Regions from separate parts of the Lysinibacillus sp. NPDC096382 genome, predicted to be linked through region 1. Evidence: a T-box and tRNA genes for the amino acid it is inferred to sense, from the RefSeq annotation. Region 1 holds a T-box; the other holds one or more tRNA genes.
What was found. A T-box is a leader RNA that pairs with one kind of tRNA and senses whether it is charged. The one in region 1 lies ahead of argS (arginine--tRNA ligase), so its partner is inferred to be a tRNA-Arg.
Positions count from the first base shown of each region.

Region 2: it encodes a tRNA-Arg, which carries the amino acid that the T-box ahead of argS (arginine--tRNA ligase) is inferred to sense. The anticodon was not compared.

Region 1 is NZ_JBIWFC010000002.1:322,230-328,489, forward strand. Features, by position in the region: gene ACIQZA_RS05325 (alpha/beta fold hydrolase) at 1-243, shown strand, start outside; gene ACIQZA_RS05330 (alpha/beta fold hydrolase) at 227-727, shown strand; gene ACIQZA_RS05335 (MFS transporter) at 799-1,971, opposite strand; gene argS (arginine--tRNA ligase) at 2,132-3,811, opposite strand; T-box leader at 3,846-4,066, opposite strand; gene ACIQZA_RS05345 (hypothetical protein) at 4,148-5,176, opposite strand; gene ACIQZA_RS05350 (sigma-70 family RNA polymerase sigma factor) at 5,373-5,918, shown strand; gene ACIQZA_RS05355 (helix-turn-helix transcriptional regulator) at 5,899-6,260, shown strand, end outside.
Region 2 is NZ_JBIWFC010000008.1:158,916-165,175, reverse strand. Features, by position in the region: gene ACIQZA_RS13580 (hypothetical protein) at 1-232, opposite strand, end outside; gene ACIQZA_RS13575 (hypothetical protein) at 493-729, opposite strand; gene ACIQZA_RS13570 (metallophosphoesterase) at 744-1,928, opposite strand; gene ACIQZA_RS13565 (YonK family protein) at 1,932-2,186, opposite strand; gene ACIQZA_RS13560 (hypothetical protein) at 2,186-2,440, opposite strand; gene ACIQZA_RS13555 (hypothetical protein) at 3,116-3,370, opposite strand; tRNA gene ACIQZA_RS13550 (tRNA-Arg) at 3,469-3,545, opposite strand; gene ACIQZA_RS13545 (HU family DNA-binding protein) at 4,001-4,384, opposite strand; gene ACIQZA_RS13540 (hypothetical protein) at 4,487-4,831, opposite strand; gene ACIQZA_RS13535 (hypothetical protein) at 4,905-5,417, opposite strand; gene ACIQZA_RS13530 (AAA family ATPase) at 5,654-6,260, shown strand, end outside.

The DNA.
Region 1 (6,260 bases):
GTCATGCTAGAAGATTTATATGGGATTATTCAATATTTAAAGCAGAAATATAATAAAGAAAAGATTGTTTTACTCGGAAGGTCTTGGGGCACTATTATAGGAAGTATATTTATCAAGCTATATCCTGAAGATATTGCTTATTATATTGGCGTGGCACAAGTTGTCTCCCTTCTTGAAAATGAGCGTGTTGCTTATGCCAAAATGAAGGAACAAATAGTAAAGGCAAATGATAAAAAAGCTTGAAGCTATAGGAACTTATCCTGGAGAAAAAATAAAATTTGATCGTGAGTTTTTAAAGAAATGTATGAAAATCCGAAAACTTCAAGGGTTATATGGTTTAGCTGTGAAAAGTGATCTTCCTGTATTTATATCAGCGTTTAGAAGTCCTATTTTTAAGTTATCGGATCTTTTCGCATTTTCAAAAGGACTAAAAGCAAATAGCAAAGTCCTTGAATTTTTAGAAGACTTTGACCTGGCGGCAGACTCCTCAGATTATAAAGTTCCCATTTATTTCATTTTAGGTGACGATGACTGGCAGGCTCCCTACATTATTGCCGAAGAATACTTTACTATAATTAATGCTCCCCATAAAAAATTATTTATCATTCCAAATGCCGGTCATAGAATTATGATGGACCAAACCAACTTGTTCTCAGATACATTACTCCAGATATATAACAATGAACATTGTACGGAGGCGTCTAGATCTTATAAAAGTTCATCATAAAAATGTGAACTTAAAGCCGATTATGGAGCTTTGAAAAAAGACATGCTCGTACATTTAAGCATGTCTTCCCATTATTTTTTCTTAAGCATAAATGTAGTAGCAATTATGCCAATCATTAATAGTATAAAAATCAAATAGGTAAATGTATGGTTTCCAGTCACATCATAGCAATAGCCGATCAATATTGGGATAACGGAGCTTATCATAAAGCCTCCTGAAAACACCATAGATGACCAGCTATTTGCCTCCTCGTCATTTCTTGCCTCATCCAGTGGTAGCAATAAACCAATTGGAAATAAGCCGCTTAATACGATACCTATTATAAATACAGCAATCCATAACAAAGTCCCTGAGCCTAACCATAGGAACACAAAGCCAATCACGCCTAAGACCCCTAAAGAAAAGAGCCAACCGATTCGACTGAACCATTTTTCCATTAGTATAGGAACCGAAATATTTCCAATCATTTGTACAATAGACATAAATGTTAGCATAGAGCTTGCAGCGACAAGAGAAAAGCCCTTATCCTGTAATATCGGTGCTAGCCAAGACATTATTGAAAAGAACAAAGATGTTTGTATCCCAAAGTAAATTAAAATGGTCCAAGCACGTGCATTTTTCCAAGGATTTCGTGCTGCATTTTCTGTCAATACACCTGTTTCTGGCCGCTCTTGATTTTGTATTGCTAGTAACCATATACAAAGAGCAATGATAGCAAGTATTGCCCAATTGCCAAGCGCCATCGTCCAGCTCTCATGAAAATGATTAAAAAATGTTATGGTTAGTGCCGCACTCAATGTTGCCCCTGTTCCTATTCCGAATGAATAAACACCTACCACGGTTGTAAAACGATTCGGGAATTTTTTCTTTATATAGGCATTTAAGATGGGTCCAATAAGAGCAATGGCAAATCCTGTAGCGAAGCTTGTGACTACAAGTAGTACATAACTTTCTTTTAAAAAGCGTAGCCCATTTGCTAATGCTAGGATTATTATTAAAAGCGTAATGGCTGTTTTTGTTCCGAGTTTTCTTTGTAATGGTACTGCAAATGGTGCAAAGAGACCCATACAAAACACCGGAATAGAAGTTAAAAAGCTCATTTTTGTATTTGATATATGGAGTGATTCCAAAAGTATATTAAATAGTGGTCCTATTCCTGTGATTGCTGGGCGCATATTGAGTGCAACGAAGAAAATACTAACAACCACAAGTACCATGGAAACACGCCATTGCTTTTTCTCCATACGTTATAAAAACCTTCTCTCTATTGATACGGTTAAAAATTCAACGAAATTTGTTAGACCTTTGAATTCTCACTATTTCCTTTTACCATTTTTTCTAGTATCGGTCAATTTAATGGTAATTATTGATGTAGTATCAAGACATAGCTGCAGCTTACGATACTTACATTTTTTTTGGCGCTGCAATGCCCAATAATGCTAACGATTCTTTTAAAACAATGGCTACACAATGACAAAATGCTAATCGTGATGTTCTCTGGCTATCATCGACCAATATTTTATTTTGAGCATAATATTTATTAAATACACGCGCTAATTGCAAGGCATATTTAGCAATTTGTGATGGATCTGCTTGCTCAAAAGCGTTGACGATTACATTCGGAAACTGTTCTAGTAATAAAACAACTGGCCACGCTTGCTCCCCTAATGCTTCAAACGATACTTCGTAACTAGTTTCATTTGCTTTTTCCAAAAGAGATGAGATACGTGCATACGTATATTGAATATATGGCCCTGTTTCACCCTCAAAATGCATCATTTGCTCAATCGAAAAGTCAATATCATGAAGACGATCATTTTTTAAATCATTAAAAATAACCGCTCCTACACCAACCTGACGTGCAATGTTCTCTTTATCCACTAGATTTGGATTTTTTCCCTCGATATTTCGCTTCGCCGTAGCTATCGCTTCTGTTAGTACTTCTGCTAATAGAACAATCTTTCCTTTACGCGTCGACATTTTTTTACCGTCTTTTAGAATCATCCCAAAAGGTACATGCTGTAAGTCTTTTGCCCAATCGTATCCCATCTTCTCAATTACGTTAAATAGTTGTTTAAAATGAAGAGATTGTTCATTCCCTACAACATAAAATATTTTTTTAGGATCATATTGTTGTTTACGATAAAAAGAAGCTGCTAAATCACGTGTAGCATAGAGCGTAGCACCGTCTGTTTTAGTGATTAAGCATGGAGGCATATTGTCTATTTCAACGACATACGCACCATCTGATTGCACAAGTAGATCTTTCTCTTTCAATTCTTTAACAACAGCAGTCATTTTGTCATTGTAGAACGCTTCCCCAGCGAAAGAATCAAAGTTTATTCCAAGCAATTGATAAATGGTTTTGAATTCTTCGAGTGATGCATCTCTAAACCATTGCCAAAGAGCTAAAGCCTCTCCATCTCCATCTTCTAATGCTTTAAATGCAGCACGCCCCTGTTCATTGAGTGTTTCATCCTGTTCCGCTTCTTTATGGAACTTTACATATATTTTTAACAGTTCCTCTATTGGGGCAGCTTCAATTACTTTTTGATCTCCCCATTTTCGATAGGCAACGATTAACTTACCAAACTGTGTGCCCCAGTCACCTATATGATTTATACGAATTGCTTGATAGCCATTTTTCTCAGCAATATTCGCCAAAGCATTCCCGATCACTGTTGAGCGTAAATGGCCCATGGAAAAAGGCTTCGCTATATTTGGGGAAGAAAAGTCTAAAACTACATTCCCTTTTGACTCCTGATGAGTCCCGTATAAATTTTCTTCTTTTACTATTTGGCAAAGTACTTGATGTGTAATCGTTGGCTGATGGTAAAAAATATTGACATAGCCACCTACTACTTGAACTTCTTGTATTAAATTACAGCTTAAATTGTGTTTTATGTCGGATGCAATACTGTTTGGAGATTTTCTTAATTTTTTTGCCAGTGTAAAGCAAGGGAATGCTACATCTCCTAAGCCCAAATTTTTCGGTCTTTCTAGTAGATCTTGAATGTCATTAACAGATAACTCATTATTTAATGCCACAGCGATTCTTTTCGCAATTTGTGTATGCATGTTCATTCTCCTCTCAATAAAAAAAGCCCCCATCTCTAAATATAGAGACGAGAGCATAGTTATCCCGTGGTACCACTCTAGTTGCCATATAAATATGACCACTTTCCATTGTTAACGAGGTGACTCCCCGATATTCTCTACTACTCATTCGAGAACCTTCTCCAAAGTGCGTTTCATTTATGGCTGCTGCATTAGGCTCACACCATCCCTAATTCGCTTTCCAGTAGCTCCATAAACTACTCTCTTTTTCATCGAATTTGACTGTAATTTCAAAATATTCTACACGAGCTACTAATTATTGTCAACAGTCTTTTCAGAAATATCAAGAAGTAAATGTTTACATTAAAAATGTTCTGCTGAATAATTAACAATAACACTTTTTTTAGCCCGCCATACATTTCGCACCTTATTTTTCTTGATGTCATAGTACGAGAGTACGCTCTCCTTTGGTATTTCCAAAATACTATAACCCTTTTTTTCATCAATAAAACTAGATAAGAAATAAAACCCTTCTTTTTTTTCATCGTATTTAACTGAGCGAATTTTTGAATAAATATTACTACTATCTAGTAGGTGCTTTACTTTTTTTGTTTTGACATCTATTTCAACAACATGCGAAATAGGACTATCTACAGCTTCATCATAGCTAATAATAACAGAGCTTGCATCTGGAGCCAATGATGCGCCACTTATAAATCTTTCTACATCGGCTACATGTTTCTTTTTTTGTCCTTCAATATCATAAATATCTAAACTGTATTTGGTCGGTTGTAATTTCGTTTGATTTTTATTAACCTCGTCAAGTTTCTTCTGATCTTCGTCCTCGGAGAAAGAAACCACAATTAATTGATTATTGTTCGGGTTATAATTAAAATCTAAAATACTGCTATCCTTGTTGTCTTCGTCCCATATTTGTATTTTCTGCGTATCAAGATTATAGGTAGCCATATGAAAATTTTTAAGTTCATCTCTTAATAGCACTCTCATAAAGATAATTCTTTGAGCTTTGTCTATTTGGATAAAGTCAACGTTATGAAATACAGTGGTTAATTGTTTCATTTGATTCGTGTTTAGGTCATTTTCAAATAATTGTATTGTATGATCTGATATGACATCAGCAAAATACAATATATTAGTACGTTCAGAATAAGCGAAAGCAGTAAAATCCGTCGTTTCCTTACTAAATAGTACTTTACTTTTATTTTGACTCTGATCAAAATGATAGAATGTAAACTTCAAACTTTTAGGATCAAACACATTGATATAAAGTTTAGATTCTGAGGGATTATGATCATTAATTGAAAATATTTTTTTACTAAAGACAATGCAAATCATTACGGTAATTATCAAAATTAATGTAAGTCTCTTCAAGATCCCCTCCCTTTCTACTAAAAGTTTGCTATTTCGCCCTACTATTTAATGTACCCCTCATCCTTACCTGCTAGAACTCTTCCTAAAGGTTATTTAGCTTACGAGTACTCACAACACATTTACACGCTTTTTTATAAAAGTAAAACCAGTATTATTTGGCAATCGTCTAATGAATGAACACGTAAGGAGGTACGATATGGAGGAAACAATAACAGCAAGCGGTTTATCACGAGATCAGGTGATTGAGGAGCTAATGTCCAATTATGGCCAAGCGATTCTGCAGCTTGTTTATACATATATACATGATACTGCTCTTGCTGAAGATTTGACGCAAGAGATTTTTATCAAGTGCTATAAGGCTCTCTCAACATATCAGGGGCATGCCAGTTTGAAAACTTGGTTATGGCGTATTGCTATTAATCATTCAAAGGACTATATAAAGAGCAAGAAAAACGTCGATGTTATCGAAACGAATGTGTTAGAGGAAACATTAGAAACGAGCGATTTGCTTGAGCAAGTTGTGAAAAATAGTGAGGACGAGGCGTTGTTTGACTTAGTGATGGCACTTCCCGTAAAGTATCGTGAACTTATTTACTTTTATTATTTTGAGGACTATTCGATCCAGGAAATTGCTAGCATTTTATCATTGAATAACAATACGGTGAAAACAAGACTTCGTAAGGCACGTTCCTTGTTACAAAAAGCGTTAGGAGGGAATCCATTTGACGGAAACACGTTTTAAACAAGCTATGAAAAATCAATTTAAAAAGGTGCAGTTTACGGAGACACATAAGGAAGCTGTGCGCAAAGGCATTCATGAGGAACTTTCGGATCAGGTGCTGTTACCGATGCTACAAACGATGCGCTCAGGCTATGAGATTACGCAACTTCTTTATACAAAAAACAAAGAGGTAGTTCATTTTAACGAAGGGATGATCTATGCTTCTCTACATCGCCTTGAACAGCAACAACTCGTCGTAAGTGAGTGGCACGAGAACGAAAAGCGATATGTTCTTTCACGTAAGGGTGTTAAACTTCTGACGCTTAACAAAGAAACAGACAAGCTCCCTTCTCTTCAGCAATT
Region 2 (6,260 bases), on a different contig from region 1:
TATTGTCCTCTTTAATACACTCTTTAAGCAATCCATTAAGAATAGCATGAGTTTGAACAATCCATGCGCCATCATATTCAGATGTGATTTCTTTTACGTTATGAACCTCAAAAATAACTGAATTTATGTGGTCAGGTAGCGTAGAAACACCTTCCTCATATAGTGGCAAAATCTTAAAGATAGAGCCTTTTAATGAGTGCATATAGTTTAAATAATCTAATTTTGCAATCATTGTGTGTTATCCTTTGATATTAAATAATTCTATTACATAAGCAACGCTATATGAGTCCTTAAGAAGCGGGGGGAGTTGATTTCATTGAAATTAGCTCAGCTAAAGTAATGTATTGAACAACGCTAAATTTAGCTCATTCAAACTTTTCGCTAGTGCGACTGGGAGATTAAAACTAAATTTGTAGTTGCTAATCGAAAAACGATTAAATCATTACGATTAATTTCTAGTCGTTTTTTAGATCTAGCAGTAGTTTTTGTAATTTATGCTTCTTTTACAGCTTTCGCATATGAACCAACGATTTCAGCTATATCATTAGAAGCTTCTTTGAAGCCTACTTCATAACCTTCGTCATATGCTTCTTCAATAGCTGTTTCTAACGTGCTTGCAATTAGCTGTGATACGACAATATGAAAGGCTTGCTTAGGTTCAGTGCCGATTTCAATTAAATTTTCGAAAGCTTCATATGTTGTACATACTTGACATTTTGTTTCTTCCATTGTTCTCATGCTCCTTAATACTTGATATAGAATGTAGCCTTACGACCATTTCTATCAAGCCATAGTAGTTTTTGATGTGCCTTAGAAAGTAGGCGACTGTCTTTTGAATAGTTGTTCGTTCCGGCGAAACCACCATTTACTATTAGGTCTACGCCATGAATCTCATTCTCGAAATTCTTGTGAATATGACCTGCGAAAACAGCAGTAGGGAACTTTTGAATCATCATTGTTAGGTCTTGAATCACTTTGCTATAGTTATCTAAGTGACCATGAACACCGAAGTAAGTTCTACCTAAGATTGTTGCTACTATGATTTCGCTGTCATACTTGTTGTCCATCATAGTAACATTCGGCAAGTTTTCTAAACGAGCTCCCATATACCATGTGACAAAATCATGAAAACTTTCAGTCTTAATTTCCTCCTCTTTGCGAGAAGAAATTCTGTCATGATTACCTTTGACACTGTAAACTTTAACTTTTTCAAAGTAGTTTGCTAGAATAGCAACAAGTCTAGCCAAAGCTTCTGCTACTGACTTAGTTTGCTCAACTGCTGTTTCTGTTTCACCAATCTTAGTAAGGCGGTGTAGATTGCCCTCAATTAAATCACCTAATTGCATGATATGAAGCTCTCTAGCTCCAGTTAACTCTTGATAAGCTATTATTTCATTAATTGTTTGTTCAATGCGTTCATAGAACACTTTTTCATTAAATGTGTTCCAATGGTTATCTGTTACCATTCCTTTGTGAAGGTCTGATAACATTAAAGTAAGAGATGTGTCACCATTATATTTAACATCTGCTTTCTTGTAGTTAAGTGGTCTAGCGTAGTTGATTTCATCTTTAATAGAGTCAATCAGCTTTTTAAGCAAATTATCCAATCTTGCTTCGTGGCGTAAAAATTGTTTGTACTCACGCTTTTGGTCTTGAACTTGCATTTTAGCAATCTCAAGCTCTTTAATTTTGTCGTTTAATTCTTCTAGTTCTTCAGAGGTATTAGCGCTCTGCTTAATAGCGTAATCTTTACCTTGTTTGAAAGCTTTATACCATTTGCGATAATATGATTCACCGAAATTAAGTTTAAGCTCTTTGTTAAGAAGGTCACTAATACCTTCCCATGTAAGACCAAGAAGCTTTTTGTTCTCACAGATTCGATACTTGTATTCTTCAACGATTTCATTAGGAAGTTGTTTAGTATTCATCTATTAATCTTCCTTAAATAAGTCTTCTTCTTGTTCTCCATCTGTTTCAGAAGATACATTGAACTTGCTAATAGTTGCAATTGAATCTTCTTCTTTGATAGAAAGAGTGATGTTTTTACCGTTAAATTCTTCAAGTAATTTATTTAGGCTATACTTGAAATCGCCATCTTTAACAGATTCAGTTACGATTAACTCTCCTAAAGTCCAATCAATATCAAGTTTACCTTTTAGTTTTATTGAGTTAGTGCGCTTTGCCATTATTTCTTAGCACCTGCTTTAACTGACTTTTGAACAGCTTTCGCTTGTAATAAACCATTTGGTGTAACAGGGAAGATAGCAACGCCACCACTGTAATCTACAGCGTGATAAGTTTGCATTTTATCGTATTCAACTTTTCCGTTTTTCTTCACAGACTTGCCAAATTTATCAAGCTTTACTGCGTAGTGTGTGAATAAGTCAACTACTGCATATCTAAGACCATACATAGTCTTAATTTTTCTAATGTGTAACATTTCTTATTTCTCCTTTGCTCTAGTAAATTCAATATTTTATTGTAGGGGCTAGTGGGATTGAACCAATGATTTTGGGTTAGGAATCTAACGTTTTATCACTAAATTAAGCCCCAATTACAACAAAAAACACTATCAGAATAGTTACGCCTTTCTAATAGTGAATTGATTGTCTTAATATTCAGTTGTGTAGTAGACACATTCACCCTAAAGAATAATAATGATTCTTTAGATTGTTTTAAGGTTACTGTGTCTGAATCACACCCTATATTCAGGAAACAAAGCGAAAGGAGAGTAAACGAAAAATTTTATTAACTTTGCTTTGTTTCTTGAATATAAGATGTAATATGAGGGGTGATACGATTCGAATCTACTCTGCTTTTGCAACAGTTGACATTCTGTCCAACTCCCATAGAGCAACCTACAAGATTTTAACCTGCGAATAATAGAATTGCTGTCTATTCTTTTACGCAATTGGTAGCTACATAAGATTAAGCTCAGGAACAGAATCGAACTGTTGTTTTTTGAATAAAAAGCAGATGTAATGTCACTATCTAATCGAGCGCATAGTGGGGTGAGCGTTGAACAGAGGCTTGCTTATTAGACAGGTGAAATAAGGATTCAATCCTGTTGGCTGATTAGGCAGTGGTCGAACATGCAATGATACGATAAAATTTTTTATAAATACTCTAATTTTTTTAAACCATCTATTCTATACATTGTGTAATCATCTTTCGATATTGCTGTGTTTGAAGCAAAAATCTCAAGCTTCTCTGCTTCTTCATCATAAATATCGAAATATCTATCCAACGCTATTTCAAATGCTCTTTCCTTCCAACGGTTATCTATACTATCGTCAGATTCCTTAGAATACAAGTAAGATTCATTAACTAGTTCGTTGTTAGTTTCATATGTTAAAATATAGTAATTCATAGTTATATCCTTTTTGGTAGGGCATAGGGTATTCGAAACTCTAAATACTCGAAAGAAAATCGAGTGGCGTAGTCCACGTCAAATGCCCAAAATTTTATTGGCGCGCCATGAGAGATTCGAACTCCCAACCGACAGGGTAGAAACCTGTTGCTCTAATCCATTGAGCTAATGACGCATATTTGATTTTCAGCATTGAGCGTAGTTAAGGGAAGAACTACGCTCAAACTTTGATTCTAAGGAGGTTTAAGTTATGAAATCAAAAGAACTTCTCACTTTATCTTGCGAAGGGTAGGTAGCACCGAAAGTTCTTTTAGTTGTTTTTGTAGTACTTGATTGGGTCTCAGATGTTTACTTAATTCTAATTAATCTGTTTGTCTTGTTTGTGAGTTTAGTTATTATCTTACTCATATGTTCGCAAGATGTTAAAGAGGTAGGAATAACACCTTGCGCTCAATAAGTTTATTAGCAGTAGCTTAAATAGGTAAGTGACTCACCTTGTATATCATATTATATTATTATATTACTTTAACAAACTGTTTTATCGAAATAATTTGAAAATAGTGGTTTTTTTAATAAAATCCGAATAAAAAAGGTGAAATTCACACAGTATCACACCGATCATTTACTGAATTAGTTAATAACTGTTTTTTCTAATACTTCTTTGAAAGTTTTAGAAACAGCAAACTTTGTAGCCAAGTGAGTTGGTTTAACCACTGGTGAACCACCTTGAGGGTTACGGTAAGTACGCTCAGGTTTTACTTCAACCTTGAACTGACCTAAAGTACCAAAACCAATATTAACTTGACTTTCAACGATAGCACGAACATATGCTTTTTCTACTGAATCAAGAACTGCTGTTCCGAAGTCTTTTGTTATTTGGATTTCTACGCTATCTGTGTCACCTTCTAAGATATCTTTAGCTAACGCTTTTGATACACGCACCGTTGGTAGTGTAGCTTGTAGTTCCTCAGCTAAGATTCCTGTAATAAAATCTGTACGACCTAATTTAGCCATTTGGTTATAAGCTCCTTTTTCTCTGAAAAATAAAATGTGATTTTTACCGCCTTTGGAACAGTAAATAAATAATTATATATTATTATATTACTTTTTTATAAGTTAATCTTCACTACTATTAGTAGTGATTCCTAGTTGTTCCTTATCTTCTTCTGATAGACAAGAGAAGTTACTATAGCGTTCTGAACCTTTGCTAATTTCCTTTACTTTCTTATGAGATAAGACTTCTAGATTCTTTTCCTCTTTAGTGAGGTAGTAAGCGAACATATCCAAAATTACTTTAGTGTTTTGCTTTTCCCAAGTAAACAATAGATATTCTTCTAATGTCATTGTCTGAGCTAGAAATTCAATTTCTTCGTTAAGAAGGTGTTCAATGACTTGCTTGCGTTGTGCTAAATTTAGCGAACTATCTAAGTTCACTGTTAGGTGTGGTAGTAAAATTTTCATTTTATTAATTAACCCTCTCATTCTTTAAGGCGGTGGGAAGTGACATTTGCAATACTTTTTTGTACAAGCTGTTTTAGCGACATGTTTTACAGATGGAAAGTAACCGGTCTTTTGCTGATTTATTGTCACTATAGAACTCGTTTGTTGCAGGTAGGTGTTCACCGCACTTGTTACATTGTTTTGTTTTTAAACCTAGAGTGCTTGTGTAGATCACTCTACGCCATTGACGCTCATTCTCTTTCACGACTGCTTTGTAAACGGTCTTGAGCGCTTTCTTGACATTCTGATTCTCAATGCCTATGGCTTCACCGATTTCTCTATGGGTGTAGCCTTTTTCAACCATTTTAATAAGAAGTAACTGTTGATCCGTGAAGTTACATTGATTGATTAGTCTATCCAATGAAGCATAAGTCGCTATCACTTCTTGATTAACAGCTTTAACCCCTGTAACGTCAAGTGTGCTACCGCCGCCTAAGAAAAGGTTATCATCATATTTGTATCTAAACTCTATTAAAAGCTCAACCACGCCAATGTCATTCATGACGAAGGGTTGAAACATTAAGTCCTTACTAGTAATGTGTGTCATGCTAAATCTTCCTTCCTATATAATGTAACTTCACCAACCTTTTGTAGTTGATTTCGACTTTAGTCATTATATATTATTTCGTAATTTTTGGATGTGTTTTTTGAAAAATATATTATTTTTTAATTATATATGTTTTTAATATAAATATGTTTATAAAAGTAATATAATTATATAAAATAAAGGAGCGACATATAAAGGTTCCGTTTAAGTATATTCAAGAGAAAGTAGGGATAAAATTGCCAAACATTTTACACCAAAATACTAACCGCCTAAAAGTCAAGGTTGCAAAGGTGCTGTACTATAAGGAAGAAAGCATGTGGGGCATTGTGAGCGTTGCACCAACTAAGATAGAGGGTGACTTCGAACCTGAGCTGAATCGCTATAACAACTTTGTTATTAGAGGTAACATTCCATTGGCTATGAATGTGGGGCAAGAATATGACATTGAAGTATCAGATTTGCAGACAGACGCTAAGTATGGTGAGTTCTATGAGATTATTCGTATTCATATAGAAGCACTTGACACAGTAGAAGCACAACAGCGCTTCCTACAAGCTGTTCTATCAGAGTATCAATCAAAGCTGATTCTTGAAGCCTTTCCTAACAATATGATTGTAGATGATATTAAAGATAATATAATTGATATAACTACAATAAAGGGTTTCGGGGAAGCTACAGCTCTAAAGATTAAGAGAGAAATCAAGCGAAACAAAGACTTAGGAGCTTTAATGGCGAAACTTGCTGACTTGAACCCATCAGGGAGAATGTTGAATAAGATTGTTGAGAAGTTTGGAAATTCTACAATTGCACTATTCAAAGCAAAAGAATCTTTATATTATCTAT